DNA from 2 places in the Microbacterium sp. BG28 genome. Region 2 is predicted to be linked to the other one. Evidence: predicted binding sites of a transcription regulator. Region 2 holds the regulator's gene; the other holds the start of a gene.
What was found. Region 2 encodes LexA, which represses DNA repair genes until DNA is damaged. Its sites were predicted from a motif close to TCGAACANNTGTTCGA; they were not measured.
Positions count from the first base shown of each region.

Region 1: SK224_RS03625 (Rv2578c family radical SAM protein) is a predicted target of LexA. The motif match lies at 6,087-6,102, and genes of this name have one in related genera.

Region 1 covers NZ_JAXCHA010000001.1:708,173-723,536, forward strand. Annotated here, with positions in the region: gene SK224_RS03590 (energy-coupling factor transporter ATPase) at 1-20, shown strand, start outside; gene SK224_RS03595 (energy-coupling factor transporter transmembrane component T) at 17-832, shown strand; gene SK224_RS03600 (siderophore-interacting protein) at 856-1,710, shown strand; gene SK224_RS03605 (ECF transporter S component) at 1,707-2,270, shown strand; gene SK224_RS03610 (acyl-CoA dehydrogenase family protein) at 2,489-3,652, opposite strand; gene SK224_RS03615 (hypothetical protein) at 3,814-4,986, opposite strand; gene SK224_RS03620 (M15 family metallopeptidase) at 5,037-6,002, opposite strand; gene SK224_RS03625 (Rv2578c family radical SAM protein) at 6,111-7,178, shown strand; gene SK224_RS03630 (DEAD/DEAH box helicase) at 7,236-9,392, opposite strand; gene SK224_RS03635 (aldose 1-epimerase family protein) at 9,627-10,535, shown strand; partial or broken gene SK224_RS03640 (DUF998 domain-containing protein) at 10,756-11,403, shown strand; gene SK224_RS03645 (efflux RND transporter permease subunit) at 11,564-14,728, opposite strand; gene SK224_RS03650 (fluoride efflux transporter FluC) at 14,845-15,216, opposite strand; gene SK224_RS03655 (fluoride efflux transporter FluC) at 15,213-15,364, opposite strand, start outside.
Region 2 covers NZ_JAXCHA010000003.1:1,004,922-1,020,285, forward strand. Annotated here, with positions in the region: gene SK224_RS15750 (CinA family protein) at 1-153, shown strand, start outside; gene SK224_RS15755 (helix-turn-helix domain-containing protein) at 294-602, shown strand; gene SK224_RS15760 (DUF3046 domain-containing protein) at 603-824, shown strand; gene recA (recombinase RecA) at 1,052-2,098, shown strand; gene SK224_RS15770 (regulatory protein RecX) at 2,095-2,817, shown strand; gene miaB (tRNA (N6-isopentenyl adenosine(37)-C2)-methylthiotransferase MiaB) at 2,877-4,421, shown strand; gene miaA (tRNA (adenosine(37)-N6)-dimethylallyltransferase MiaA) at 4,421-5,332, shown strand; gene dapF (diaminopimelate epimerase) at 5,386-6,243, shown strand; gene SK224_RS15790 (MFS transporter) at 6,240-7,454, opposite strand; gene SK224_RS15795 (class I SAM-dependent methyltransferase) at 7,534-8,175, opposite strand; gene hflX (GTPase HflX) at 8,251-9,765, shown strand; gene SK224_RS15805 (prolyl oligopeptidase family serine peptidase) at 9,773-11,911, opposite strand; gene lexA (transcriptional repressor LexA) at 11,971-12,642, opposite strand; gene SK224_RS15815 (LysM peptidoglycan-binding domain-containing protein) at 12,892-13,245, shown strand; gene SK224_RS15820 (histidinol-phosphate transaminase) at 13,265-14,359, shown strand; gene hisB (imidazoleglycerol-phosphate dehydratase HisB) at 14,356-14,973, shown strand; gene hisH (imidazole glycerol phosphate synthase subunit HisH) at 14,970-15,364, shown strand, end outside.

The DNA of each region.
Region 1 (15,364 bases), on a different contig from region 2:
GCTTGGCGGATCTGCCATGACGGCGACGATCGACCCGTTCGCGTCTCCCGCGGCGACCTCCGGGGCACGCTTCCTGTACGCGCTCAATCCGCTCGCCAAGTTCGCCGCCATCATCCCGCCGAGCCTCGGGCTGATCTTCGTGCGTGACATGACCACTCCGCTTGTATTCCTCGCCCTCGCCTATGCGCTGCTGCTCGTCGGGGCCCGCGCAACGCGTCAGGTGCTGCTCACCCTGCTGGTCGCATTGCCCGCCGCGACCCTCGTGCTCGGATGCGGCTTCGCGTTGTGGACGGATGCGGCCCAGGTCGACTCGACACCACTCGTGCTGCAGATCGGCGAGTGGCGGCTGTTCTCCGGCGCCCTCGCGGTCGGCTTCGCCACAGCGCTGCGCCTGATCGCGATCCTCGCACTCGCCCTGGCCGCGGGATTCACGACCTCGGGAGCGGATCTCGCCCGATCACTCGTGCAGCAGCTGCGCGTGCCGTACCGCATCGGCTACACGGCTCTCGCCGCGTTCCGCTTCGTGCCGCGGTTCGCGCACGAACTGGATGTGATCCGGCAGGCGCACCGGGTGCGCGGATCGCACGGTGGGCGAGGGCCCTTCGCCGCGATCGCGCGGTGGGGCGGGTACATCGTCCCTCTCCTGGCGGGCGCGATCCGTCACGCCGAGCGCGTCGCCCTCGCGATGGACGCGCGCGCGTTCGGCGCCTACCCCGACCGCACCGAGCGTCACCTGGTGCCCTTCCGCATCCGCGACGTCGTCTTCGTCCTCGCGTTCTGGACCGTCTCGGCGGCGGTCTTCCTCATCGCGCGCCCGTGGGCCGGCGCCTGACCCACCCGACAGAAAGGCTTCGCATGGCTCGGTTCTCCCGGCTCGTGAAACCCGCCTCGCCCGACCTCCTGCACCTGCGGGTGCTCGGCACCGAACGCCTCAGTGAACACTGGATGCGGGTGACGCTCGGCGAGGGGGAGATCGACCGGTTCGTCCCGCTCGGCTTCGACCAGTGGTTCCGCCTCTTTCTCCCCGTGGGTGGCGACGAAGGCCTGGAACGCATCCCCGCCAAGGCGAACCAGCTGCTCGGATACCTGAAATACCTGCGCATCCCGGACGGCGTGCGTCCCGTCATGCGCAACTACACCGTGCGCGCCTATCGGGCGGCGACACCGGACGCCGGCGCGCAGATCGACGTCGACTTCGTGTTGCACGGCACAGGGCCCGACGCGGGCCCGGCATCGCGATGGGCCGCATCCGCACGCGCGGGCGACAGCGTCGTGATCATCGACGAGGGGCTCGGGTTCGATCCGGAACGCGGCGTCGACCGTGTCATCCTCGCGGCGGACGAGACGGGGCTGCCCGCGGTGTCCGGGGTGTGCGCGTCGCTGCCGGCGAGCGCGACGGGCGTCGCCCTGATCGAAGTGCCGTCCGAGGCCGATGCGCTGGCGTTCGAGGCCCCCGCCGGCGTGGAGGTGCGGTGGCTCGTCCGCGACGCGCAGACCCGCCCCGGCACCCTCGCGCTCGCCGCCCTCGAGGACGTCCCGCTGCCCGCAGAGGGGACGCACGCCTTCATCGTCGGCGAGCAGTCGCTGCCGACATCCGCCCGCCGTGCGCTCGTGGCCCGCGGCCTCGACAAAGCCTCGATCAGCTTCATCGGCTACTGGCGGGTGGGCGCGTCCCGGCCCGCGTCGCCGTCCGCGAAGGTCGACGCATGAGCGCCCCGTCCGCCGAGGCGCCGCGAACGGCACGCGGCCGCATCCCGACCCTGGTGCTGCTCACCTGCGCGGCGATCGGCGTCGCCGGGGGCGTGGTGCTGTGGGGCGTGACCGCCCTGTCCACCCTGCTGTTCGCGGTCGCACCCTTCGCCTCGGTGGCGCTGGCGGGGATGTGGCTGCTGCCGGCGACCATCGCGCTGCGACTGCTGCAGCGCCCGGGCGTGGGCCTTCTCGTGGGCCTCATCTCGGGGATCGTCGTGCTGCCCTACATCGGCACCAACCTGTGGTGGGCGTTCTTCGCCGAGCTGCCGTTCCTGCTGGTGCTGTACCGCTACTGGGGCACCTGGCTGCACGCCGCCGGCGCACTCGTCATCGGCGTGGTCTATCCGCTCTTCGCAGCCGAGTACTTCGACCTGTGGACGATGACGCTGCCCGTGATGATCAGCTTCTTCGTGCTCACGATCGCCAGCTGCCTGGCGGGAACCGCGATCGGCGTCGTGATCGCCGACGCCCTCCGGCGTGCCGGCGTCGCACGCCTCGCCCGCCGCCAGACCCGCTGACCCCCGCCACGCATCTCACCGCACGACGTCTCACGTCCCTCGAACACGGACCCACACGGTTCGAGGGACCCGAGACGCGGCGCACCAACCCGAACCACGACGTTTTGGGTCTCTTGAACGCGGCGGATGCGGCTTCACACATGTTCGAGGGACCCGCGATGCGGCCGGCGCCCTCGCGCGGCGACATCACGGGTCCCTCGAACGGGACGGCGCGGCGGCTACTTCCGTCCGGTCACCTGACGCGCGACGATCTCGCGCATGATCTCGTTCGTGCCGCCGTAGATGCGGTGCACGCGGGCGTCGACGAACGCGCGGGCGACCGGGTACTCGAGGATGTAGCCGTACCCACCGTGCAGCTGAACGGCGGCGTCGAGCACCTCCCACTCGCGCTCCGTCGTCCAGAACTTGACCTTGGCGGCCTCCTCCGGCGTCAGCTTGCCCTCGCCGTACAGCGCGATGGCGCGGTCGACGTAGGCCCACAGCACGTCGACGGTGGTCGCCATGTCGGCGAGGCGGAAGCGCGTGTTCTGGAAGTCGGCGATCGCGTGGCCGAACGCCTCGCGGCTGCTCGTGTACTCGAGCGTCCAGCGCAGGCCCGCCTCGGCCGCCGCGGCCGCGGCCACGCCGATCGACAGCCGCTCGAGCGGGAGGTTGCGCATGAGCTGGACGAAGCCGTGACCGGGCTCGCCGCCGATGAGGTTCTCGTCGGGGATGAACACGTCGGTGAACGACAGCTCGGCGGTGTCGTGCCCGGCGAAGCCCATCTTGTGCAGCTTCTTGCCGTGGTCGAAGCCCTCCATGCCGTTCTCGACGAGCACGAGGCTGAACGCGTCGGGGCGGTTGCCCTCACCCGTCTTGACGAAGGTCACGACGATGTCCGCCGTCGCGCCGGAGGAGATGAACGTCTTGGCGCCGTTGAGGATCCAGCCGCCGTCCACCTTCTTCGCCACGGTCGAGATGCCGCGCAGGTCGCTGCCCGCACCGGGCTCGGTCATGGCCAGTGCGCCGATCACCTCGCCGGTGGCCATGCCGGGTAGCCACTTCTGCATCTGCTCCGGCGTGCCGAAGTGCGCGAGGTACGGGACGGCGAGATCGTCCTGGATGCCGAAGGCACCGGCCAGCGACCCGAGCCCGGCCTTGATGACCTCCTCGTTGACCACCGCGCGGAAGCGGTAGTCCTGCAGCATCCCCGCACCGCCGAACTCCTCAGGAACCGACAGTCCGATGATCCCGGCGTCGCCGGCGGCCCTCATGGTCTCGCGGTCGATCTGACCGGCCGCATCCCATGCTTCGCGCCGAGCGTTCGTGCCATAGCGCTTGATGAACTCGACCACGACCTCCCGGAAGGCCTCGTGATCCTCGTCGTAGATGTCGCGTTCCACGGACGTCTCCTCCATCTCGGGGCGCCTGCGTCGACACGCTGCGGCGCCATCGCCTGCCGCGATCCTAGACCGGCGGACGCGTCCTCAGCACGCCACGCTGTGGAATCGCATCCCACGCACACCGAAACCGAGTGTCGTGATTGTGGAGGCCCTCCAGCGGGTCAGTTCCCCTCGGTACGCACCGGGTCCGTACCGTCCGGGGCGACGTCGTAGAAGACCGAGCGGTAGTCGCCGTCGAACCAGAAACGCGCGCGCACCGGCCCCGCGTGCTGCGCGAACGTCGGCGAATCGATGTCGCCGTCGACCGCCCGCTCCAGCCGCAGTGCGACGCCGCTCAGACTGCCGACCCCCTCCGTGTCGGCTGCCGCCTGCATGGCGGTCCACAGCCCGGGCCAGGACACCTCGTCGAGCGAGAACTGCTCGGCGTCCGAATCCGGCTGCGATGACGCAGGACCGTCGCGGACCACCTCACCGCGGCGGTACTCCCAGCGGTCGGTATCGGTGGAGCCGGGCGTCACGGGAGCATCGACGAGGATGACATCCTCGCTGACGGAGATACTGACGACCCGGTCGTGCCCGATCTTCGCGGTGAGGGCCGCGACCGCATCGGCCGTCGTCGCCGGCTGGCGCAGATCCGCCGTGAGCCGCCCCTGTCCGAGAGCGGTGATGGTCTGCGCGACCGCGGTCGGGTAGGGCAGGGCCACCGCTGCGGCGGAGACGAGGAACGCAAGGGCGAACAGCACGAACCGCAGTCCCCTGCCCTTCGAGCCGATGCCGATCAGGGGCCCGCGTCGCCGCCCCTTGATCGTGACCGCCCCCGGCTCGGGCAGGCGGGGATCGCCGAGTTCGGCCTGCGCGGGGATGCGGATTCCCGCGTAGGGGGCCCGGGTGACGTCATCGTCGGCGAGCGCCACGGTGGCACCGTCCGCGCTCAGCAGCGCGACCGCGCGCAGACTCCCGGGCTGGACGCCGGGGATGTCGACGAGCCGCACGAGCTGGCGGACGCGCGTGCGATACGCGGGACCCTCCAGCGGCTGGACGCTGAGATCGAGGTCGCACACCGGCTGATCGTTGATGAGCGTGCCGGTCTGGGTGACGCCGTCGATGCGGGCAAGGGCCATCCTGCCCTCGGATCGCGCCGCGTCCAGGTCTGTGGTCGATGCGACGGGCATTCCTCGCGTGGCCCTCGCGATCAGGATCAGGATGCCGCCGAAGATCGCCAGGACCATTCCGGCCGGGAAAGTGATCTCGCCCGCGCCCGGCGGGCCGATCTCCGAGACGACGAGGGCACCGAGGGCCATCCCCGCCCCCACGAAGAACAGAAGGCGGATCACCCTTCCATGCTAACCAGCCGCGGAAACGCTCCGGATGCGGCGGGTCGGGGTCAGCCGGCGTAGGAGGGGGCAGCGGGAAGGCCGAAGAACTCCTCGAGCGTGTGCCAGCCGCCCTCGTGATATGCGCGTGCCAGCTCCGGACCGATGTAACGGAGGTGCCAGGGCTCCGCCTCGTACCCCGTCACAGGCGTGGACCCCTGCTCATAACGGACGACGAACCCGAACTGCCAGGCGTTCGCGGCCACCCACTGCCCCTCGGGCGAGGATCCGAAGTCGTCGAGCGTTCCGCATCCGCTCCCGCAGGGCATGAGGTCCATCGCGAGCCCGAGCTGGTGCTCACTGAAGCCGGGCCTCGCGCTCGAGACCTCCGCCTCGGCCTGCCCGCCGCGCGCCACGTTCTCCTGATAGGTCGACACCTGCGTGTCGTAGGAACGGTAGCCGCTGAGCTGTCCGAGGGAGCCGACGCCGGCCGTCTCGACGGCCTCCGCCATCTGCTGCAGCGCGGCGGCGGCATCCTGGCGGAGCACTCCGGCGTTGAAAGTCTTCAAACCCTGCACCTGCACGATGCCCTGCGGCTCGTAGTCGAGCGGGTTCAAAGGGCGCTGCTTGTTGACCACGACCCAGCGACGGGCCGCATCCGACAGCGAGATGCATGGCGCGGTTCCCGAGACGACAGCCTCACGGAACGACATCCCCCCGCCGGCGGCCACGATCACGGCCTCGTCGTCGCCGGCCGCGACCGCCGCGGCGACAGCCGGGTCGTCGCAGATGGATGCGGCCGCAGGTGCCCGGGTGAAGACCGGCGCGGGGATGCTCTGCGCGGCGGGCGGAGCCGCCGGCGCACCGGGAGCGGCTACCGGCACTCCCCCCAGAAGAGCGCTCACCCACAGCACCCCCACCACGATGGCGGCCATCGCGGCGCACGCGACCACGACGCGGCGGCGGCGGAGGCGCCCGGACGCGACGCGCGCAGCGCGGCGCGACGTGAGCGTCTCGGGTGACGCGGTGGAGATCACGCTCTATTGTGCCTCCCGCCTACGCACCCGGCGAGTCCGATCAGATTCCTGTACGAATCACGTCCGCCAGACATTGACATCCGATCGAATCTTTGTTCCACTTTCGTCATGCGATGGAACGGTCAGAAGGTGGGCGAGGAGGATGCGTCGGCGTTGCCCGGGATGGAGCGACTCGAGGGGCTCGTGCGCTCGGTGACGACGCCGGAGTTCGCGGGCATGACCTTCCACGAGGTGGCGGCGCGCTCCGCGTTGAATCACGTCCCCGGCTCTTCCGCGATGCCCTTCGACTGGACGATCAACCCGTACCGGGGGTGCAGCCACGCCTGCACGTACTGCTTCGCACGCGGAACGCACACGTACCTCGACCTCGACGCGGGTCGCGACTTCGACACCCAGGTCGTGGTGAAGGTGAACATCGCTGAAGTCCTCGAACGCGAGCTCGCCCGCAGCTCGTGGGGTCGTGAGCACGTCGCCCTCGGCACCAACACCGACCCGTACCAGCGCGCGGAGGGACGCTACCGACTCATGCCCGGCATCATCGACGCCCTGGCCGCATCCGGAACCCCGTTCTCCCTCCTCACGAAGGGAACACTGCTACGCCGCGATCTGCCGATGCTGCAGCGCGCGCGCGAGCGGGTCCCCGTGTCGATAGCGCTGTCGATCGCCCTGTTCGACGACGACCTGCAACGCTCTGTCGAGCCGGGCACGCCGACGGCCCAAGCCCGCCTCGACACGGTGCGGGCGGCGACGGATGCGGGCTTTCGCGTCACGGTCTTCCTCATGCCCGTGATGCCGCACTTGACCGACTCGATCGCGGCGCTCGACGATGCGTTGCGGCGGATCAAGGCGGCGGGGGCGGTCCGCGTCGTCTACGGCGCGCTGCATCTGCGCCCGGGCGTGAAGCCCTGGTTCATGGCGTGGCTGCGACGCGAGCATCCCGAGCTCGTCTCGAGCTACCTGGGGCTGTATCCGGGAGCGTCGGTGAGCGCTCCGAAGGCGTACCGGCAGTGGCTCGGTCGGCGCGTGCGACCGCTGCTGCGGGTGCACGGACTCGACGGCCGCGACGAGGAGGAGCCGGTGCGCGCGCGTCCGGTCGCACCCGGCGCGCGTGCGGCGGCGGCCGCCGCATCCGTGCGCGTCACGGGATCGGCACCGCAACCCGCGCGCCTGTTCTGACGCGAGATGCGGCAACGCCCCCTCGCACGAAGCGAGGGGGCGTTGCGTGACTCGGCGTCAGGCGGAGGCGACGTCGGCGAGCTGGCGCCCGGCGACCTCCTCGACGACGTCGTCGCCGGGGCGGACCTCTTCGAACGGCGCGTCGATCTCGGCGCGCGAGAGCAGCTCCGTCATGCGACGGCGGCGCTGACGCGGCACCAGGGTGACGACGGTACCGCTGCGACCGGCACGACCGGTACGGCCGGAGCGGTGCAGGTACGTCTTGTACTCGTCGGGAGCATCGGCCTGGATGACCAGGTCGATGTCGTCGACGTGGATGCCGCGCGCCGCCACATCGGTGGCGACGAGCACGTTGACCTTGCCGTCGGTCAGGCGCTGCAGGTTGCGCGTGCGCTTGGCCTGGTTGAGGTCTCCGTGCAGGGCGACGGCGGAGATACCTGCATCCTCGAAGTTCTCGACGAGCATCTCGGCGAACGCGCGGGTGCGCGAGAAGACGAGCGTCTTGCCGTCGCGGTCCACGAGGGACGCGAGCAGCTCGGCCTTGTCGCGGTGGTCGACGACGAAGACGCGGTGATCGATGGTTCCGGTCTCCTGCGTCTCGCCCGCGACCTCGTAGACGGCCGGGTCGACGAGGAACTCGTCGACGAGGGCTGCGACCTCGCGGTCGAGCGTGGCGGAGAACAGCAGCTTCTGGCTGCCTTCGCCCGTCAGGCGCAGGATGCGCTGCACGGGCTCGGCGAATCCGAGCTCTGCCATGTGGTCGGCCTCGTCGAGCACCGAGACCTGCACCTCGGACAGATCGAGCTTGCCCTGGTTGATGAGGTCCTCGATGCGGCCCGGGGTACCGATGATGATGTCGATGCCCTTCTTGAGCGCGCCGACCTGGCGCGCCTGGGGCACACCGCCGTAGATCTGCGTCGTGAACAGCCCGACGCTGCGCGCGATCGGCTGCACGGTGCGGTCGATCTGGAGCGCGAGCTCACGCGTCGGCGCGAGGATGAGCGCCTTGGGGCGGCGGCCGAACTCACGGCGAGTACCCGCCTGCGAGCGCAGGATGCGCTCGACCAGCGGCGCTCCGAAGGCGATGGTCTTGCCGGAGCCGGTACGACCGCGGGCGAGCACATCGCGTCCCTCGAGGATCGGGGGGATCGTCGCGGACTGGATCGGGAACGGGCTGGGGGCGCCGAGCTCGGCCAGCACCTTCACGATGTTCTGACCGAGGCCGAGCTCACCGAAGCCCTGGCCCTCGATGGTCTCGGCCTGGACGGCTTCGGCCTCGAGACGCTCGTGCACGACGTCGACGTGCTGCTCGTGCGCCTTGGACGTCGCGTTCCAATCCGCGCGGTTGCCGCTCTCGCGGCGCGCGGGACGGTCGTCGAAGGAGCGGCGCGGACGGTCATCGAAGGAGCGCGCCGGACGGTCCTCGAACGAACGACGCGGACGGTCGTCGAACGAACGCGCGGGGCGGTCGCCGTCACGACGAGCCGGACGGTCATCGAACGAACGACGCGGACGGTCATCGAAGGAGCGCGCCGGACGGTCATCGAACGAACGACGCGGACGGTCATCGAACGATCGCGCCGGACGATCACCGTCACGACGGGCAGGACGGTCATCGAACGAACGCGCGGGACGATCACCGTCACGACGAGCCGGACGGTCCTCGAACGAACGACGCGGACGGTCATCGAACGAACGCGCCGGACGATCGCCGTCACGGCGAGCGGGACGCTCGTCGAAGGAGCGAGCCGGACGGTCATCGAACGAGCGACGCGGACGGTCGTCGAACGAACGCGCGGGGCGGTCGCCGTCACGACGAGCCGGACGGTCATCGAACGAACGACGCGGACGGTCATCGAACGAGCGCGCCGGACGGTCATCGAACGAACGACGCGGACGGTCGTCGAACGAACGCGCGGGGCGGTCGCCGTCACGACGGGCGGGGCGGTCGTCGAACGACCGCGTGGGACGACCCTCGCGGATACCACGGGCCTCGTCGCGACCGGCGCGCTCGGCGGCGGTCCACCGGCGCTTGGGTGCCGACTCCGCGGCATCCTCGCGATAGCCGCGGTGGCCCGGGCTCTTGGAGCCGGTCGAGCCGGCCGAGGACTCGCCCGGGCGACGCTTTCGGTCCTGGAACGAGGTCTTCGCGCCGTAGCGGGGCTCGAAGTTCTTGGCCGGACGTCCGCCGGCGGGCTTCTTGTTCTTGGGCATGGGTGATTCTTCCTGGGTTCTCTTCGCACGAGAACAGCACCCGCTCAGAACGCGGGCATACCCGGACTACCGTCGGCCGGGGCCATTTTCGATGATGGTCATGTGCGCCGAGCGGCGCTCACCATCGGCCCCATGGACTCACAAACCCATCCGCGCACCACGCGGTGTCCAGAGCCGACATTCCAGAGTAACCCACGCGACTGGGAAAGTGCCTCACGTGAGTACGCTGAGAGGATGAGCGCCGATCCGACCGGAGTCCGTCACCGCCTGTCGTCGTCGAACGGATCGGCCGAGATCACCGAGGTCGGGGCGTCTCTGCGCGCGTTGCGGATCGACGGCGTCGACCTCGTCCCGCACTATGCCGACACCGCACCGACGCCCGCCGCATCCGGGGTCGTCCTCGTGCCCTGGCCCAACAGAGTGCGCGACGGACGCTGGTCGCAACACGGAACCGACTACCAGCTGGCGTTGACGGAGCCCAAGCTCGGCAACGCCTCGCACGGGCTGCTGCGCTTCACGCCCTACCGGGTGGTGGGTTCTGAGGCGGACGCGGTGACGCTCGAGGCCGACGTCTTCCCCCAGACCGGCTACCCCTTTCATCTCGCGACCCGCGTCACCTACGCCCTGACCGACGACGGCCTCGACGTCCTGCACCAGATCACGAACGTCGGCCAGGATGCGGCGCCTGTCGCGCTCGGCACGCATCCGTACCTCTGCATCTCGGACGTGCCCACCGCAGAGCTCCGGCTCGAAGTGGATGCCACGACATGGTTCCGCCTCGACGAGCGCAACCTGCCGATCGCGGAGGAGCCCGTGGATGCGGCGCACGACCTGCGCGCACCGCGCCGGGTCGGAGACCTCACGCTCGATACCGCCTACTCGACGCTCCGCCGCGGTGCGGATGGTCGCGTTCGCGGCATGCTCCACGCCCCGGACGGTCGCCGCCTCGAGCTCTGGGCCGGCGTCGGGTTCGAGTACCTGCAGGTCTTCACGACAGATCGCTACCCCGGCCAGGAGGTCGCTGTTGCGATCGAGCCGATGACCGCCCCCGCCGACGCTCTGAACTCGGGCCGCGATCTGCGCTGGCTCGAGCCCGGTGAGACGTGGGAGCTCGAGTGGGGCATCTCCCTCACACACTCGTGAGACGCCCGGCCTCCACCCGGCGCGGCCCCCACGCTCTGTTCCGCGTCCGCCGGTAACACGCATCGGGGTTGACGGTAACCTCCGACGGATATCGTTGACCCATGCGGTTTCGGCCGCTGCGGCGACGCCGACCGGCTGAGCTGCTCGCCAACCGGTGCGTGCAAGGGGCTCCACGTTTCCACCGGCTGGATCGGTGTCCGTCTGGGTGGAGGGTACCCGCATGCTGCGTACCGTGTTCGCGTCGTTTCCTGCTTCGAGCCTCAGGGGGGCAGATCCCACGCCGCCGCGCGTGCGCCTGCAGCGCGCGGTGACAGGGCTCCTGCAGGCGGATGCCCTGCGCCTCGCCGTGCTGGCGCTGACGATCCTGCTCACCGGGCTCGGGATCTCGATCGCGACGACGACGAATCCGCAGTGGTGGCGACTGCATTTCAGCGAACTCGGCACGTACGGCGACGCGTCCGCGATGTTCTTCAACGGCACGCTCATCCTCGGCGGCTCCACCGTGCTGCTGTTCGCACGCGCCGCCGCGCGTCAGCTCCGTCCGCTGGAGGGCACGCGCGTGCGCCGCGGCACGGCGACGACCGCCCGCATCCTCTTCTCGGTCGTCGGCGCGAACCTGGCTCTGGTGGGATGCGTGCCGCTGACGACCAACGGATTCGTCCACGACCGGGTCGCCGCCGCCATGGTCCTCGGCTTCGCCGGACTCCTGCTGACGAGCCCGTTCATGATGCACCGCTTCCCGAAGCGGCTGGTGCTGACCACAGGATTCGTGTTCGTCGGCCTGTTCGCCGGGGCCTGGGTCTTCGTCACGGGCACGATCAACCTCGCCCTGTTCGAGGTCATCGCCTTCAGCGCGATGTTCGGGTGGTCGGGTGTCTTCCTCAGCGCTCTGGCCGCGTGCGCAGCGCCCGCCGCCCAGACCGAACCGGTGGTGTCCGCATCCGCGGCGACGGAGCCGGTGGTCGTCGCCCACACCCCGGTTTCGGATGCCGAACCGCAGGGCGCGACCGGCACGGGCGCCGTCGAGGTCAGGACCCCCGCAGCGCCCGCCGCGTCGTCGGCGCATCGGGTTCCCCGGCGGTCTCGGGCGAGCCGGATGCCGGTTCGTCGGCGGCGCGTCGCGCACGCCGGCGCTCTCTCGCACCCTCGACGAGGTTGTAGAGCGTCGGCAGCACGAGCAGCGTCAGCACCGTCGACGAGACCAGTCCGCCGATGACCACGATGGCCAACGGCTGAGAGATGAAGCCGCCGTGGCCCGTGATCCCCAACGCCATCGGCGTGAGCGCGAAGATCGTCGCCGCCGCCGTCATCAGGATGGGACGGAGTCTGCGTGAGCCGCCCGCGACCGTGGCGTCGTGGGCGTTCAGTCCCTTCTCGCGGTACTGGTTGACCAGGTCGACGAGCACGATCGCATTCGTCACCACGATGCCGATGAGCATCAGCACACCGATGAGCGAGGCGACTCCCAGCGGTACCCCCGTCGCGATCTGCAACAGGATGGCGCCGGTCGCCGCGAACGGCACGGAGACGAGCAGCAACAGCGGCTGACGAAGCGACTTGAAGGTCGCGACCATGACGATGTAGACGATCAGGATGGCCGCGAGCATCGCGAGGCCCAGCTGGGTGAACGCGTCGGTCTGCTGGGTGACGACGCCGCCCAGAGAGGCGTCGGCCCCCGTGGGCAGAGATACGTCGGCGAGCGCCTTGTTGACGGTCGCGTTCGCCGAGGTCAGGTCGTCGCCCGACGGGGTGACGGTGACCGTGGCGGTGCGCTGACCGCGTTCGGTCGTGATCGAGGTGGGCCCCTGGCTCTGCTCGACCGTCGCGATCTGGTCGAGTCGCACGACGCCGCCCACGCTCGGGATGGTGAGGGCCCGCAGGTCGTCGATGGTCACCGGGACCTGAGATGCGGCGAGGTACACCGTCAGCGAGGTGCCGTCGATCTCCACCGAGCCGACCTGGCGCGGCTGCATGGTTCCGGAGACGAGCCCGCCGACGGCGACCTCGGACAGGCCGCGGGCCGCGGCCGCATCCCGGTCCACCGTCACAGCGATGTAGGGCAGGGACGCGGAGAGGTTGCTCGTGACCTGCGAGATGCCGTCCTTGCCCTCGAGCCCGGACTGCACCGCATCCGTCGCTTCCTGCAGTGTCTGCTGGTCCGGCGCGGTCACATCGATCTCGATGTCGCTCGAGCCGAAGCCGCCGCCGGAGGAGGCGAGCGCGATGGTGCCCACGTCGTCGAGATCGGCGAGAGCGGACTGCACGCGGTCGCGGAGCGCGAGCTGGTCGGCTCCGGCATCCGTTGTGATCGAGTACGTGATGCCGCCGCTGCCACCGGAGAATGCGTCGCGCACGGCGGAGCCGCTCGAGCCGATCGAGACCTGCACGGTCTCGATGCCGTCGACGCCCTTGAGGGCCTCCTCCACGCGGGATGCCGCGGCGTCCTCCGCATCGAGACTGGCCGCCGGCCCCAGGGTCTGCGTGATGGTCAGCGTGTTCTGACCGGAGTCGCCGAGGAAGTTCGTCTTCATCAGCGGGGCGAGCGCGCCGGTGCCGACCAGGACGAGCAGGGCGAGTCCGAGCGTCACCCACGAGTGCTTGAGCGTCCACGAGAGCACGGGCAGGTACGCCTTCTGCAGGCGCGAGGGCGGCGCGGACGGGTCCTCCGGATCGATGTGCTCGCCGTCGGGTCCCTCCACCGGCTTGCCGGGCTTGAGGAACCAGTACGCGAGCACGGGCACGATCGTGAGCGACACGAACAGCGATGCGACCATCGCGAGAGTGACCGTCAGCGCGAACGGACGGAACAGCTCGCCCGTGAGGTCTCCGACGAAGGCGATCGGCAGGAACACCGCGACGGTCGTGATCGTGGATGCGGTCACCGCCGCCGCCACCTCGCGCACGGCGAGCAGGATCGAGGCGCGTTTATCGGCGTCGCCGACGTAGTGGCGGCGGATGTTCTCGATGACGACGATCGAGTCGTCGACGACCCGGCCGATCGCGATGGTCAGAGCGCCGAGGGTCAGGATGTTGAGCGAGTAGCCGAACGCCTGGATGCCGATGAAGGTGATCAGCACGCTCGTCGGGATCGAGATCGCGGTGACGATCGTCGCGCGTACCGACAGCAGGAAGATCAGGATGACGAGAACGGCGAAGACGAGCCCGAGCAGCCCCTCCTGCGCCAGCGCCTCGATCGACTGCTCGATGTAGGGCGCCTGGTCGAAGACCACGGAGAACTGGGCATCGCCGCCGAGCGCATCGCTGAGCTGCGGCAGCGCGTCGGTCACGGCGCGGGAGACGTCGACCGTGTTCGCGGCGGGGAGCTTGGTGACGGCGATCGTCAGAGCCGGCTCCCCGTTGACCCGCGAGAGCGAGGTGACGGGGTCGGCCGCTTCGGCGACCGTCGCCACCTGCCCGATCGTCACGGTACCCGCCCCGAACTGCGCCGCTTCGGTGGGCACGAGCGGAAGCGCCGCGAGTTCATCGACCGACGTGATCTTGGCGCCGGTCTGCACGGTCAGGGTCTGATCGCCCTCGGTGATGGCACCGCCCGGGAAGAGCACGCCGTTCTTGTCGAGGGCGTCGGTGATCGCCTGCTGCGTGAAGCCGGACGCGGCCAGCTTCGCCGCATCCGGGGTGATGACCACACGCTTGCCGATGCCGCCGACGATCTGGGCGGCGTTGACGCCGGCGAGATCCTGGATCTCGGGGATGACGGCGGACTCGAGCTTGTCCTGGATCGCCTGTGCGTCGCCGTAGCCGGTGACGGCCAGCTGGATGACCGGCAGGTCGTCGATCGACACCGAGATGACGTTGGGCTCGACACCGGTCGGCAGCTGGTCCTTGATGCGCCCGATCGCGAGGCTGATCTTCTGCTCGGCGGTGGCGAGGTCGGTGCCGTAGGTGAACGACGCGCGCACGATCGAGGCGTTGGTCGTGCTCGTCGCCGTCGTGGATTCGAGGCCCGGCACGCCCTGGATCGCCGTCTCGATGGGTGTCGACACGTCGTTGGAGACGACCTCGGGCGAGGCGCCGGGGTACGTCGACAGGATCGACAGCTGCGGGAACTCCACCGAGGGGATGAGCTCCTGCTTGAGGCTCGTGAGCGCGAGCGAGCCGAAGATCGCCGCGACGATCGTGATGAGCGCGATGAGGGCGCGGTTCTTCAGACTGAGGACTGCCAGATGTGACACGGGAGCGCTTTCAGGACGGCCGACTCGAGAAGGGTGCAGCGGCGAGGAGGCACGATACAGGGTTGTATCGGGCTCAGTATCTCACGCGTTCTCGGGCCTTCGCCGGGCCCGTGCCGCTACCCGGCGACGAGCCCGCCGACCGCGAGACCGACCGCCGCAGCGGCGAGCGCCAGGATGAGTGTTCCGACCGTGTTGGTCGCGGCCGCCCAACCGCGCCGGTCGGTCGCCATGACGGCGCTGACCGCGGCCACCGAGCTGAAGGTCGTGAAGCCCCCCAGGAGTCCCGTGCCGATCACGGCGAGCAGCCCCGCATCCGAGATCGCGCCGGTCAGAAGGCCGAGCGCGAACGATCCTGTGACGTTGATGACGAGCGTCCCCCAGGGAAAGCGGGCGCCCACGAGGGTCGTGACGGCGAGATCGACGACGTAGCGCGCACCCGCACCGACGCCACCGGCGACGGCGACGACGAGGAAGACGAGCGGCGTCACGCGGCCCCCCTCCGCCCGAGCGCGAGACCCGCCCAGGCGGCGGCGAGGCCCACGGCGGCGGTGGCGAGGGTGAGAGCCACGGCCGCCCCATCGACCGCCTGCACCGCGAACGTGCTGTAGGTCGTGTACCCGCCGAGCACGCCGGTTC
Region 2 (15,364 bases):
TCGTCGGACGGGCAGCCCGTCGGGACAGTCTTCGTGGCGGTGTCGACGCCGCTGGGAACGAGAGTCGAGTTGCTGCAGCTCGACGGCGATCGGGAGCAGATCCGCCAGCGCACCACGCGCCGCGCACTACGAATGGTGCTCGAGGCGCTCTGAGGGAACAGATCGGGTTACCACTGGGTTACGTTGTGCGATTCTCATCCGTCACCCAGCGGCGCGGGATTAGATTGGCCGCACGCACTGTTGTAGCGTTATGCACCCGGTGCACGACGGATTCGGTAAAAGGAGGGCTCGAAATGATCCTGGTACGTCATGAGATCGGCGAAGTCCTTCGTGAGCTCCGTCAGCAGAAGGGTCGCACCCTGCGTCAGGTCGCCAGCCGCGCGAGTGTCGCGCTGGGATATCTGAGCGAGGTCGAGCGCGGGCAGAAGGAAGCCTCGAGCGAGATCCTCGGCGCCGTCGCCGAGGCGCTGGATGTTCCCATCTCCACGATCATGCGTGAGGTCTCGGATCGGCTCTCGGTGCTGGAGGGCATCAACTCCTTCCCGGACGTCGTGCCGGACGAGCTGGTCGCGATGGCATCTCCCGAACTCTCGCTGCGCTGAATGCGCCGCAGCGAGTTCGATCGCGCCGTCCGAGACGAGTTCGGCTCGCGTGGGGCGTATCTGGTCGATGATCTGGTGCTCGCCGGTGCCGGCGACCGCACGGCCGCGCAGGCGTTGGCGGCGGGGGAGCCGACGCGCGACGTCTGGCTCGCGCTGTGCGCGGAGATGGATGTCCCGCCGAACCGCCGGTACGGAGTGGGGCGGCTCGAACCGGGTCGATGACGACGGCGTGTCGTCGAAGATCTGTTCGATTCACGCGTAGTGTTCTGCACAGACGGCGTCCGAGGGATGTCTGTCCACGGATGCGGAGTGTTCCGACGCGATGTCGGAGGCCCTGCCTACCGTGGGAGATGTCGCAACGACACGTACGCCTTGCCGCCGAAGCCGGACCCTGTGCCGGGTGGACGCGGCAGCCTACAGGCGACCGACATCGAGCAGAAGGAACCCTCATGCCCTCACCCGCAGACCGCGAGAAAGCCCTCGAATCGGCACTCGCCCTGATCGACCGGCAGTTCGGAAAGGGCTCGGTCATGCGACTGGGCAGCGAAGACCGCGCCCCGGTCGAGATCATCCCGACCGGTTCCATCGCTCTGGATGTCGCACTCGGCGTCGGCGGCCTGCCGCGCGGACGCATCATCGAGATCTACGGTCCGGAGTCCTCCGGTAAGACCACGCTGACCCTGCATGCGATCGCCAACGCGCAGCGTGCGGGCGGAATCGCCGCCTTCATCGACGCCGAGCACGCGCTCGACCCCGACTATGCCAAGAAGCTCGGCGTCGACATCGACCAGCTCCTGGTGTCGCAGCCCGACACGGGTGAGCAGGCGCTCGAGATCGCCGACATGCTGGTGCGCTCGGGCGCCATCGACCTCGTCGTCATCGACTCGGTCGCGGCCCTCGTGCCCAAGGCGGAGATCGAGGGCGAGATGGGTGACAGCCACGTCGGTCTGCAGGCGCGCCTCATGTCGCAGGCGCTGCGCAAGCTGACGGGTGGTCTGAACCAGACGAAGACGACCGCCATCTTCATCAACCAGCTCCGCGAGAAGATCGGTGTGTTCTTCGGTTCGCCGGAGACGACCGCGGGTGGAAAGGCGCTCAAGTTCTACGCGTCGGTTCGCCTCGACATCCGTCGTATCGAGACGCTGAAGGACGGCACGGAGGCGGTCGGTAACCGCACCCGCGTCAAGGTCGTGAAGAACAAGATGGCGCCGCCCTTCAAGCAGGCCGAGTTCGACATCCTGTTCGGCACCGGCATCTCCCGCGAGGGAAGCCTCATCGACTTCGGTGTCGATCAGGGCATCGTGAAGAAGTCTGGCTCCTGGTTCACCTACGACGGTGAGCAGCTCGGGCAGGGCAAGGAGAACGCCCGCAACTTCCTGCGCAACAACGCCGACGTCGCCGCCGAGATCGAGCAGAAGATCAAGACCAAGCTCGGTATCGGCCCTGTCGTCGAGGTGCCCGTCGAAGACGAGCTGGCTCAGCGACGCCCGGCATGACCCACGAGGACGACCGGGGCGAGGTGGACGCCCTCGCCCCGGTGATCCCGCTCTTCGGGCCTCGCTCGGCTGCTCCCGCGAGCTCACCCGCGGAATCAGTGCAGCGGGGGACAGGCCCCTTCTTCGTCCCCGGACCGGAGCATGCGCGCGACACCTCGCCGTTCGACGCCTCGCATGACGTCGATACCGATTCCGATACCGATTCCGAGCCCGAGTCCGATGACGCGGCGCTCGCGCAGGCGGCGTCCGACGCGCTGCTGCGCAAGCTCCGGGCGCGCTCGCTCTCCGAGCGTGAGGCGCGCACCTTCCTCGCGCAGCGCGACCTGTCGCGCGATGCCGTCGAGGAGATCGTGGCGGGCTTCCTCCGCCTGTCCTACCTCGATGACGCGGCGCTGGCGGAGCAACTGGTGCACGTCGGTGTCTCTCGGAAGGGTGAAGGCCGCATCGCGATCGCGCAGGCGATGGCCCGCCGCGGCGTGCCGCGCGATGTCGCCGATGCCGCGCTGGAAGCGGTAGGTGACGACGACGCCGAGCGCGCCCTCGAGTTCGCGCGTCGCAAAGCGACCTCGATCGGCGGCCGCGACGACGACGCCGCACTGCGCCGACTCGTCGGTCAGCTCGCTCGCCGGGGCTACCCTTCGTCCGTCGCGATGACCGCAGCCCGGCAGGCGCTCGCGGAGGCTCGGCGCCCCGCTGTCCGCGGGCCGCGCTTCGACTGAGCGGACGCCGCTTCCGGCTGCGGTCCCGGTCGATCGCCGAACGTAGAATGGCTCCCATCATGACGATCCCCTCGAGCGCTCCGACCCTCATCGCCGCCTCGCCCGCCGCGCACGACGCCGACGGACGTGCGCGGACGTATGAGGTGCGCACCTTCGGCTGCCAGATGAACGTGCACGACTCCGAGCGTCTCTCGGGATCGCTGGAGTCGGCGGGCTACGTCCCCGTCGAGCCCGGTGCCGAGGCCGACGTCGTCGTGATCAACACGTGCGCCGTGCGCGACAACGCTGCAGGCAAGCTCTACGGCACCCTCGGGCACTTGAAGTCCCGCAAGAGCACTCACGCGGGCATGCAGATCGCCGTCGGCGGCTGCCTGGCGCAGATGGACAAGCAGACGGTCGTCGACAAGGCGCCATGGGTCGACGTCGTCTTCGGAACCCACAACATGGGCTCACTGCCCAAACTCCTCGAGCGGGCGCGGCACAACGAGGAGGCCGAGCTCGAGATCCTCGAGTCTCTCGACGTCTTCCCCTCGACGCTGCCCACCAAGCGCGACAGCGTGTACAGCGGGTGGGTGTCCATCTCGGTGGGCTGCAACAACACCTGCACGTTCTGCATCGTTCCGAGCCTGCGCGGCAAGGAGAAGGACCGCCGCCCGGGCGACATCCTGAGCGAGATCCGGTTGCTGGTCGACGACGGCGCCATCGAGGTCACGCTGCTCGGCCAGAACGTGAACTCCTACGGTGTGGAGTTCGGTGATCGTCAGGCGTTCGGCAAGCTCCTGCGCGCCGCGGGCGAGATCGAGGGCCTCGAGCGGATCCGCTTCACGAGCCCTCACCCCGCCGCCTTCACGGACGACGTCATCGACGCGATGGCCGAGACGCCCGCGGTCATGCCGCAGCTGCACATGCCACTGCAGTCCGGCAGCGACCGCATCCTCAAGGCCATGCGCCGTTCCTACCGATCGGAGCGCTTCCTCGGCATCCTCGATCGCGTGCGCGCGCGCATCCCGCACGCCGCGATCTCCACCGACATCATCGTCGGGTTCCCCGGCGAGACGGAAGAGGACTTCCAGGAGACCCTGCGGGTCGTCGAACAGGCGCGGTTCGCGAGCGCCTTCACCTTCCAGTACTCGATCCGCGAGGGCACCCCCGCTGCAACGATGGCCGACCAGGTGCCGAAGGAGATCGTGCAGGAGCGGTACGAGCGCCTCGTCGCCCTTCAGGAGCGCATCAGCCTCGAAGAGAACCAGAAACAGGTGGGGCGCCGCCTCGATGTGCTCGTCTCGGCCGGTGAAGGAAAGAAGGATGCGGCCACGCGCCGCCTCACCGGTCGCGCCGAAGACAACCGGCTCGTGCACTTCGAGGTGCCCGAAGCATCGCCGGTGCCGCGCCCGGGAGACGTCGTCTCTGTCGTGGTGACGCACGCGGCTCCCTTCCACCTCCTGGCTGATTCGCCCGACGGCGCTGCGCTCGTGATCCGTCGCACCCGTTCCGGTGACGCGTGGGATCGCGCGGAGGCCGACTCCTGCGGCGTGCCCACCCCCGCGGGTTCCGGGCCGAAGGCGGTCTCTCTGGGTCTCCCGTCGCTTCGTCGGGACCAGTGATGTCCGCGCCCCGGCTGTGGATCGTGGCCGGGGCCACCGGCACGGGTAAGACCGGGATCTCGCTCGCGCTGGCGGAGGAACTGCGCGCACGTGGACGGGCGGCGGAGATCGTCAACGCGGACGCCATGCAGCTGTACCGCGGCATGGACATCGGAACGGCGAAGCTCCCCGTCGCCGAGCGCCGTGGGATCCCGCATCACCTCTTCGACGTGCTCGAGGTGACCGAGGAAGCCGCCGTGGCCGACTACCAGCCGCGCGCCCGGCAGGCGGTCGAGGCGATCAACGCCCGCGGCGCCGACGCGATCCTCGTCGGCGGTTCGGGACTGTACGTCTCCGCGGTCGCGTACGACTTCCGCTTTCCTCCGAGGGACCAGGCTCTGCGTGCGGCGCTGGAGGCGGAGTTGGACGAGCTCGGTCCCGGAGCGCTGTACGAGCGCCTGCGCGGCATCGACCCGGTCACCGCGGGGCGCGTCGATCCGCACAATGGCCGGCGGATCGTGCGGGCGCTCGAGATCCTGGCCCAGGGCGCGGCGACGCACGGTGCTGCGCTGCCCGAGGACCCACGTCTCTGGCACCCGCGTACCCGCCTGCTGATCGCCCATGAGGAGCGCGACGTGCTCGTGCCGAGGCTGGATGCCCGCGTCGATCAGATGTGGCGAGACGGCCTCCTGGACGAGGTCGCGGCCCTGCGCGCCCGGGGGCTCGACGCCGGGGTCACGGCGCGGCGGGCCATCGGTTACGCGCAGGCCCTCGGCGAGCTCGACGGCCGGCTGAGTCGCGACGAGGCGATCGCGCAGACGCAGGCGCTCACCCGGCGGTACGCACGGCGTCAGGTCTCCTGGTTCCGTCGCTACACGGCAGCCCGCCGCATCACGGCGGGCATGGCGGTCGCGGATATCGTCGAGGCGTGACGACGCCTCGACGCGCGGACGGCCCGGCCCTGCCCCGCCCGTAGACTGGCGGCATGTCGCGCACGCTCTCGTTCACCAAGGGCCACGGAACCGGGAACGACTTCGTGATCCTCTCCGATCCCGACGGAGAGCTCGCTCTCAGCGACGATCAGATCGCGGTCCTGTGCGATCGCCGATTCGGGATCGGCGCAGACGGACTCCTGCGTGTCGTGCGTTCCGGGCGGATCCCCGAGGGGGCGGACGCGGCTCGAGCCGGCGCCGAGTGGTTCATGGACTACCGCAACGCCGACGGATCGAAGGCCGAGATGTGCGGCAACGGCACGCGGGTCTTCGCGCGCTTCCTCGAGGACCAGAATCTGGCGTCGCTCGACGCGCCGTTGCGCATCGGTACCCGTGCCGGGGTCAAGACGCTCACGCGCAGCGAACGCGGTTTCGAAGTGGATCTGGGGGAGTGGGTCGTCGACGAGAACGACGTTCTCGTGCGGGCTCGCGGTCTGGACGTCGCGCGCCCGGGCCAGCCGGTCGATGTGGGCAATCCCCACGTCGTCGTGGCGCTCTCGTCCGAGGCCGAGCTGGAAGCGCTCGATCTGACGGTGCAACCCCTGCTCGACCCTCAGCCGCCCGCCGGTGCGAACATCGAGTTCGTCGTTCCGAGCGACCCCCTCGTCGTGGGCGGTGTCGGCGGCATCCGGATGCGGGTGTTCGAGCGGGGCGTCGGAGAGACCCTCAGTTGCGGCACCGGCGTGGCCGCCGCAGCGCTCGCGGTGCGTCACTGGGCAGGCTCCGGGGCGCCCGATGCGTGGGTCGTGGATGTGCCCGGCGGGACGCTGGGCGTCCGCATGCAGGACGGGCACGTGCTGCTCTCGGGGCCCGCGTCGCTGGTCTTCCACGGTGAAGTGACGCTCGCCTAGTGGGATAGGGCGCGCGCTCCTGCCTTGGCGGAGGCAGCGCCGACGACGCCCATCGCGAGCAGGACGAGCGTTGCGCTGAGCACAGGCAGGAATCCCCAGGCAGCCCCCAGGTTCTGCGCCAGCAGCCCGGACAGAGCGGAGCCCGCCGCGATGCCGAGGACGATGCCGCTCGTGGTGAGGGTCAGCAGGATACCCGCCCGTCCCTCGTCTGCGGCGTCGCCCACGACCCGGAAGATCGTCAGCAGCAGCGGGCCCTGGAACGCGCCGGCGACCAGTCCGGCTCCGATGATCCAGACGACATCGTCGGCGACGAGCATGAGCGACGCGCCCAACGTCATCCCGCAGGCGGCTACGCTCCAGCGTGTCCACGTGCCGATCCGCTCCGGGATCAGCACCATCGACAGTGTTGTGATCGCCGAGCCCACCGCCATGACGGCGTAGAGGAGCGCACCCGCATCCGGAATGCCGATGCGCCCCGCGAAGGCGGTCAGACCGGTCTGGCTCGCCCCGAAGAACGTGCCCATGGCCAGCATCCCGACGAGTGCGGTGACCAGCAGGGTCCGGCGGCGGGCCGGCGCTGCTGTCCGGGGCGGCGCCTGTCGCCTCCGCGGCACGCTTCGGTGCGTGCGGTGCACGGCGAACTGCGTCGCGAAGGCTACGACGAGCGCGCCGGCGAGCAGCGTGGCCGCCTGCGGCGAGACGAACGCGGCGGTCAGGCCCACGATCGCGGGCCCGAAGATGTAGGAGATCTCGTCGATGACGCCCTCGAAGGCGAAGGCGGTCGGCAGATCGTCCGGCGCGAGGGAGAGCCACCGCGTGCGGGAGAACGCGCCGACCTGCGGCAGGCTCAGCCCGATTCCGGCGGCAAGGGCGACCGCCCCGGCGTCGGAGACGTGCCCTGCGCCCCACGTCAGGACGAGCAGCAGCGCGACGTGCACGACGACGCCGGCCAGGAGCACAGGACGCTGTCCGATGCGGTCGGCGATCGCACCGGAGGCCGGAGCGCCGACGGCCTCGCCGATCGCGGCAGCGGCGGCGGCGAAGCCGCCGACGGCGATCGACCCCGTGGCGGAGGTCACGAGCGTCAGGACGGCGAGCGGGACCATCGACAGAGGAAGACGCCCGAGGCTCGTGGCGACGAGGTAGTCCCATCCCGCGATGCGCGGCAGGGCACGGTACGAGCGGATGCCGACGGAGGAGGAAGAGGGCATGAGGAGACTCCGATCGGCGCATCCCCCGCCCGAACTGCGCCCTCAGCCCATCAGTCTTTGTGAGGCGAGCGTATCACCGTCACGGCAGCGGGATGGGAGCGGTGGCCTCGGCTCCGTGGCGCCGGATCTTGAGCACGCGGAAACCGCGCGCCGTCGCGGTGCGGTGCACGCTGAAGCCGGCCGGGAAGGATGCGGCGAGCCAGCGCTGCAGCGAATCGGCGCCGAGGTTGCGGGCGACGACGAGCCACGCGTCGGAGCGCTCGTCCAGTCGGGGGATCCACCGCTCGAGCATGCCGTGGAGCTCGTTCTTGCCGACGCGGATCGGCGGGTTCGAGCGGATGGTGCGGAAGGCGATGTCCTCGGGAACATCATCCGGCGTCACAGCGTTGACGTTGGTGAGGCCGAGGTTCTGCGCGTTGCGGCGGACGAGATCGAGGGCACGCTGGTTGACATCGACAGCCCACACCGTGGCGTGTGGCGACGAGAGTGCCAGCGAGATCGAGATCGGGCCCCAGCCGCATCCGAGGTCGAGGAAGTGGCCGCCGGCCGGGGGCGGCGGTGTGTTGCTCAGCAGCACGGCGGTGCCCGCATCCAGTCGATCCGGGCTGAACACTCCGCCGGCGGTCGTCACATCGATGTCGCGACCGGCCACGGTGACACGAATGGTGCGGAGGTTCTCGGGACTGGCGGGTGACGCGGTGAAGTAGTGGTCACTCCCCATACACGAAGCGTAGCGGTAAGTCTCCGAAGGCGGGAGGCTAGAGTGAGCGGGCGCGAGACGCCCCGAAAGGAAACGATGACAGAAACACCCCCGTCCACCGACGAGCAGCGGCTCGACGACGTCGACCGGGTGCTCTCGCGAGCTGATTCTCGCGCACGGACGCGCGGCCCCCTGGCCGCAGCGCAGGCGCTGCAGGATGCGGCGACCGTCGCCGACGGCTTCGACGACGGTGACCAGTTCGACCGTGAGGAGCGTCAGGCGCTGCGTCGCGTCGGCGGCCTGTCGACCGAGCTCGAGGACGTCACGGAGGTCGAGTACCGCCAGCTGCGGCTCGAGAACGTCGTCCTCGTGGGCGTCCACCCGCAGGGCGCGACCGAGGACGCCGAGAACTCGCTGCGCGAGCTCGCGGCCCTCGCCGAGACGGCGGGCGCCGTCGTGCTCGACGGCGTGCTGCAGCGTCGACCGCATCCCGACCCGGCGACGTACATCGGCCGCGGCAAGGCGGAGGAGCTGCGCGACATCGTCGCCGCCGTCGGCGCCGATACCGTGATCGCCGACACCGAGCTCGCCGCGAGCCAGCGGCGCGCGCTCGAAGACGTCGTCAAGGTCAAGGTGATCGATCGCACGACGGTCATCCTCGACATCTTCAGTCAGCACGCGAAGAGCCGCGAGGGCAAGGCCCAGGTCGAGCTCGCGCAGCTCGAGTACCTCCTGCCGCGCCTGCGCGGTTGGGGTGAGTCGATGAGCCGGCAGGCCGGTGGGCAGGTCGGCGCCGGTGGCGCCGGTATGGGCTCGCGCGGACCCGGTGAGACGAAGATCGAGCTCGATCGCCGCCGCATCCGCACCCGCATGGCGCAACTGCGTCGTCAGATACGCGACTTCGCCCCGGCCCGTGATGCCAAGCGTGCCGAACGCAAGCGCAACACGATTCCCGCCGTGGCGATCGCCGGATACACGAACGCCGGCAAGTCCAGTCTCCTGAACCGGCTCACGCGCGCGGGCGTGCTCGTCGAGAACGCGCTGTTCGCCACCTTGGACGCCACCGTCCGACGCTCGGTGACCGAGGACGGGCGCATCTACACGCTGACCGACACCGTCGGTTTCGTTCGCAACCTCCCGCACCAGCTGGTCGAGGCGTTCCGCTCGACGCTCGAAGAGGTCGGCGACGCCGACGTCATCGTGCACGTCGTCGACGGCTCGCATCCCGATCCCGCCGCTCAGCTCGCGACCGTCCACGACGTGATCGGCGACGTGGGGGCGCGTGACACTCGGGAGATCGTCGTGTTCAACAAGGCCGACCTCATCGACGACGACGCGCGCCTCCTGCTGCGAGGGCTCGTGCCCTCAGCGGTGTTCGTGTCGTCCCGCACGGGCGAGGGCATCGACGAGCTCCGGCAGGTCATCGAGGATGCGCTTCCGTTGCCGGAGATCGAGCTGCGGGTCCTGCTGCCGTACGATCGCGGCGACCTGGTCTCGGCCGTGCACGAGCACGGGATGATCTACGAGGAGACGCACGAGCTGGACGGCACGGCCCTCCACGCCCGCGTCGGTGCTGCGCTCGCCGGCAGGCTCGAGGCCTTCCTCGCCTGAGCGCGGCTCATTCCCCGTCGAGGGTGGGGAGGAGGACGAACAGGTCCGGATCATCCTCCGTCGCGGTGAATCCCGCCGCTCGTACGGTCTCGGCCCACTCGGTGGTGTGCGGGCGGACGAAGAGGGGCCTCAGGGGCTCGCGCGAGACGACGACGCGGAGGTCGCGCTCCGCGTGCGCGGAATCGCCCGCGGGGTCTATGAACACCTCTCGTCCGCCGTCGCCGTCGGCGATGCGCAAGGCGCCGATCGACAGGGCAATCTCGGGGGCGTCGGGGACGAAGCCGAACACCTCGCCGAGGAAGGCCAATTCCGAGGCGAGCGCGTGGATCGTGGTCTCCCGGCGTCGGAACCCGTGCCCTTCGCCCTCGTAGAGGACGTACGCGTGCGGAACACCGTGCGCTCGCAGAGCATCGCGGATGGCCTCGGCCTGCGCCGGCGGCACGACCCGGTCCTCGCTGCCCTGCAGGATCAGCAACGGCACGCGGAAGCCTTCGGGGTGTGTCAGCGGCGAGCGTTCGACGTAGACCTCCTCCGTTTCCGGCAGCGGACCGATGAGGCCATCGAGATAGCGCGACTCGAAGTCGTGCGTGTCCGCCACGAGCGCGCGCGCGTCGCCGACGCCGTAGCGCGAGACGCCCGCGGCGAAGACGTCACCGCGTGTGAGCGCCGAGAGCACCGTCCAGCCACCTGCTGACCCTCCTTCGATCGCCAGTCGGTCCGGGTCTGCGAGACCGGCCGCGGCGACGTGCCGGGCGGCCGCGATCACATCGTCCACGTCGGCGACGCCCCACTGCCCGCGCAACCGTTCACGGTAGGCGCGCCCGTAGCCGGTCGAGCCGGAGTAGTTGACGTCGAGGACTCCGATACCGCGGCTCGTGAAGTACGCGATCTTGCGGGATGCGGCCGGGCCCACATGAGCGGTCGGTCCGCCGTGAACCCACACGAGGCAGGGGGCGAGCTCGTCGTCGGGTCCGCGCAGCTCCGGATGCGTCGGCGGGTAGAAGTAGGCGTGCACGGGGCCGTGGGGTCCGTCGGCGGTCACCGTGCGGGGTGCGGGCAGCCACGGCTCGAGCGCAGAGAGATCGTCACCGGCGAGCCGTTCCGGTGCCGCTGTGCCGTCGGCATCCAGGAGCCAGAGCCCGAGCGGAGCGGATGCGGAAGCCGTGGTGATCAGCACACGCGTACCGCGCGCATCCTCGAGGAAGGTCTGGGACGCGCCGTCGACGCCGACGGAGCGGGTCGAGCCGTCCGCGGGATCGATCACCACGACCGAGTCCTCGCCGTTCGTGCGCACAGCGACGATCCGTCCGTCTTCGAGGGGGGCGAACCACCGCATCCCGAGCATCCACAGCGCGCCGCCCGTGTCGGCGTCGTCGTGGGTGAGGGTGCTGCGCTCGCCGGTGTCCGGTCGCACGCGCTGCAGCTGCCACCGACCGGACGCGTCATCGGTGTAGAGCAGCTCGTCGGAGCCGCTCCACACCGGCTGGAGCACCGAAGCCGCGCCGTCGGTGACGCTGACCGCATCGCCGACCACCCCGTCACGCAGACGCCCGACGTGCAGGCGCGTGCGGTCCCAGGGCAGGTCGGGGTGGTTCCACCCGATCCACGCGAGATGCCGACCATCCGGAGACAACGCGGGCTGGGCGACGAAGTCGTCACCGTGTGCGACGACCCGCGCGCCGGTGCCGTCCAGCGAGATCTCGACGATCGCGCGTTCGCCGCCGGATGTCGCCGTGCGCTCGCGCACTGCGAGCAGACGGCCGGCCGCCCACACGAGCCCCCCGAACGCCGTGCCGTCCTCCTCGGTCGTCAGCGGGGTCGGAGCGTCGTCGGAGGCGAGGACGTAAACGCGCTGATCGCTGCCTTCGACGAAGAACAGTCGGCCGTCCTCGGTCGCGCACCACGCGCCGCCGCCGTACTCGTGCACCCGTGATCGGGTGCTCCACGGAGCGGGAAGGACGTCCGCCGTCCGACCGTCGCGCTGTCGGCGGCGCACCGCCATGCGGCCGCCCTCTTCTGGGACCGACTGCGCCCACCAGATCTCCTCGCCGATGAACCGCGCACCGTCGAAGCGTGTGGAAGAGCTCGCCACGTCAGCGGCGGAGACGGGCGAGGGCCAGGAACCGTACGAACTGGAGGCGATCATGCTCCCACGCTACGCGGCGGCCCTCCGACCGCCCAGCGGAAGGAAGGGAGTGGGAGGGGTCAGACCGCGCGCATGAGCGCGACGACCTTGCCGAGCACGACGGCATCGTCGCCGAGGATCGGCTCGAAGGCTGTGTTGCGCGGCAGCAGCCACACGTGTCCGTCGCGGCGCCGGAACGTCTTCACCGTCGCCTCGCCGTCGAGCATCGCGGCGACGATGTCGCCGTTCTCCGCCGTCGGCTGTGAACGCACCACGACCCAGTCGCCGTCGCAGATCGCGGCGTCCATCATCGATTCTCCCGACACCTTCAGCATGAACAGATCTCCCTTGCCCACGAGCTGTCGCGGCAGCGGGAAGATCTCCTCGACATGCTGGTCTGCGGTGATCGGCACGCCGGCCGCGATACGCCCCACGAGCGGAACAAGCGCGGCATCGCCCACGGCGGGTGCGGCATCGGCCGGGTTCTCGGCGGCGGTGCCCGGCAAATCGATCAGGACCTCCATCGCACGCGTCTTGCCGGGGTCGCGCCGGAGGTAGCCGGAGAGCTCGAGCTGGTTCAGCTGGTGCGTGACGCTCGAGAGCGACTTCAGTCCGACCGCGTCGCCGATCTCGCGCATGCTCGGCGGGTAGCCGTGGCGGGCGATCGAGTGCTGGATGACCTCGAGGATCGCGAGCTGCTTGTCGCTGAGGCTCTTGCGCCGGCGGGTCTGCGGCTTCTGGTTGGTGGCCATGCGGCACTCCCGTCGGGTCTGTTCCGTTCGAATGTCGGAGGTCGATGATTCGGTGTCTTCAGCCAAACCGTAGCGGGAATCGGCGGCGATCCAGTCCTTGCCCAGGGCGTGTCGTCTTCGAAACTCGGCCGGTTTCGCGATCGCTTGACAGTACCGTAAATCGAAGATAGCTTCGGAAGAGAAGTTCGTACCCGGCTCTCCCGGCCGGAGCGTCGGGTACGAATCTCTTCCCGTCCTGAAGGAGTCGTCATGAGCACGATCGAGTTCGCCGCCCCCGTCGCCACCCGCCTGCGTCTGACCGCGCGCGGTCGTCGGGTGCTCGCCTGGCTCGTCGCTCTGCCCGTCGTCGCCGCGTTGGCCGTCGGGGTGATCAGCGGCGGTTCCGCGCTCGCCTCCCGCGAGCCCGGCGCGGCCGACGGCTCGTTCGAGATGGTGACGGTGATGGCGGGGGAGTCGCTGTGGTCGATCGCGGAGGAGGTCGCCCCGCAAGACGACCCGCGCGACGTCGTCGACGCCATCATGCGGCTCAACACCCTGCCGGGCGCTCAGGTGAGCGCCGGTCAGCGTCTGGCCATCCCGGCGGAGTACGCCTCGGGCGAGTGAGGTCCGGCGCGGTTCTACGATGGACCGCGTGACGATCAGCCTCGACGATTTGCCGATCCGCGACGACCTACGCGGACTCAAGCCCTACGGCGCGCCCCAAGCGCCTCTTCCGGTGGCGTTGAACGTCAACGAGAACACGCATCCCGTCCCGGCAGACGTGGCGTCCGACATCCTCGCGTCGATCGGCGCAGCTCTCGAACAGGTCAACCGCTACCCCGACCGGGAGTTCACCCGCTTGCGTCAGGCTTTCGCAGGCTACCTCGGCGGCGGTCTCGCAGCGGAGCAGATCTGGGCGGCGAACGGATCCAACGAGGTCCTGCAGCACGTCCTGCAGGCTTTCGCGGGTCCGGGGCGCACCGCGTTCGGCTTCGCCCCCACGTACTCGATGTATCCGCTGCTCACCCGGGCGACGGGTGCGGACTGGGTCGCCGGCACCCGCGCCGAGGACTACAGCCTGAGCGCCGCATCCGCCGCCGAACAAGTACGTCAGGCGGATGCGGATGTGATCTTCCTCTGCGCGCCGAACAACCCGACCGGCACGCCGATGACGCTCGACGTCATCGAGGCGGTGTACGAGGCCAGTCGCGGCATCGTCATCGTTGACGAGGCGTATCAGGAGTTCGCCCCCCGGGACACCGTGTCCGCGATCTCCCTTCTGTCCGGGCGCGAGCGGCTGGTCGTCTCCCGCACCATGAGCAAGGCGTTCGCCTTCGCGGGTGCGCGAGTCGGCTACCTGGCTGCCGATCCCGCCGTCGTCGACGCGCTTCGTCTGGTGCGGCTGCCGTATCACCTCAGCGCGCTGACCCAGGCGGCCGCGGAGGCGGCGTTGCGTCACGCCGACACGATGCTCGGCATGGTCGACGAGATCGTCGCCCAGCGCGATCGCATCAGCCGAGAGCTGACGACGATGGGGTACCGTCCACACGAATCGTGGACCAACTTCGTGCTCTTCGGCGGCGTCACCGATCCTGCTGCTGCGTGGCAGGCGCTCTACGAGCGCGGTGTGCTCATCCGCGACGTCGGCATCCCCGGTCACCTGCGCGTCACGGCGGGGACCGAGGCCGAGACGACGGCGTTCCTGGCGGCCCTGGCGTCGATAGACTCGCAGGTATGACCGCGCAGCCCGCATCGCACCGCACCGCCGAGCTCAGCCGGGCCACGAGCGAGTCGCAGATCGAGCTCTCGCTCGACCTCGACGGCACCGGAAAGAGCTCGATCTCGACGAGCGTGCCGTTCTTCGACCACCTGTTGACGGCATTCGCCAAGCACTCGCTCACGGATCTGACGGTGCGGGCCACGGGCGACACTCACATCGACGCACACCACACCGTGGAAGACGTCTCGATCGTGCTCGGTCAGGCGATCCGCGCCGCTCTGGGGGACAAGAGCGGCATCGCGCGTTACGGCGACGCACTCGTGCCGCTCGACGAGGCGCTCGTGCAGGCGGTCGTCGACATCAGCGGTCGTCCGTATCTCGTCCACGACGGCGAGCCTGAAGGGTACGCGTTTCACCTGATCGGCGGGCACTTCACCGGGTCGCTCGTGCGCCACGCGTTCGAGGCCATCGCCTACAACGCGGCGCTCACCGTGCACGTGCGCGTTCTGGGCGGCCGCGACCCTCACCACATCGCCGAGGCGGAGTTCAAGGCGTTCGCGCGTGCGTTCCGTCAGGCCAAGGCTCTCGACCCGCTCGTCGACGGCATTCCGAGCACGAAGGGTGCACTGTGAGCGATGCGCCCCTGGTCGCAGTCCTCGACTACGGCTCGGGCAACGTCCACTCGGCCGTGAAGGCTCTGGCCGCAGCCGGTGCCGACGCACGGCTCACCGCCGACCGTGGACTCATCCAGGATGCGGACGGACTGCTCGTCCCGGGTGTCGGAGCCTTCCGAGCAGTGGCGGAGGCATTGCGCGCGAGCAGAGGTGACGAACTCATCGGGCGGAGGCTGGCCGGTGGACGAGCCGTGCTCGGCATCTGCGTCGGGATGCAGGTGCTGTTCGAGCAGGGTGTCGAACGCGGTGACGCGACCGACGGGCTGGGGGAGTGGCCGGGCACGGTGACCGAGCTCGACGCGCCCGTGCTGCCGCACATGGGTTGGAACACGGTCTCCCCGGATGCGGG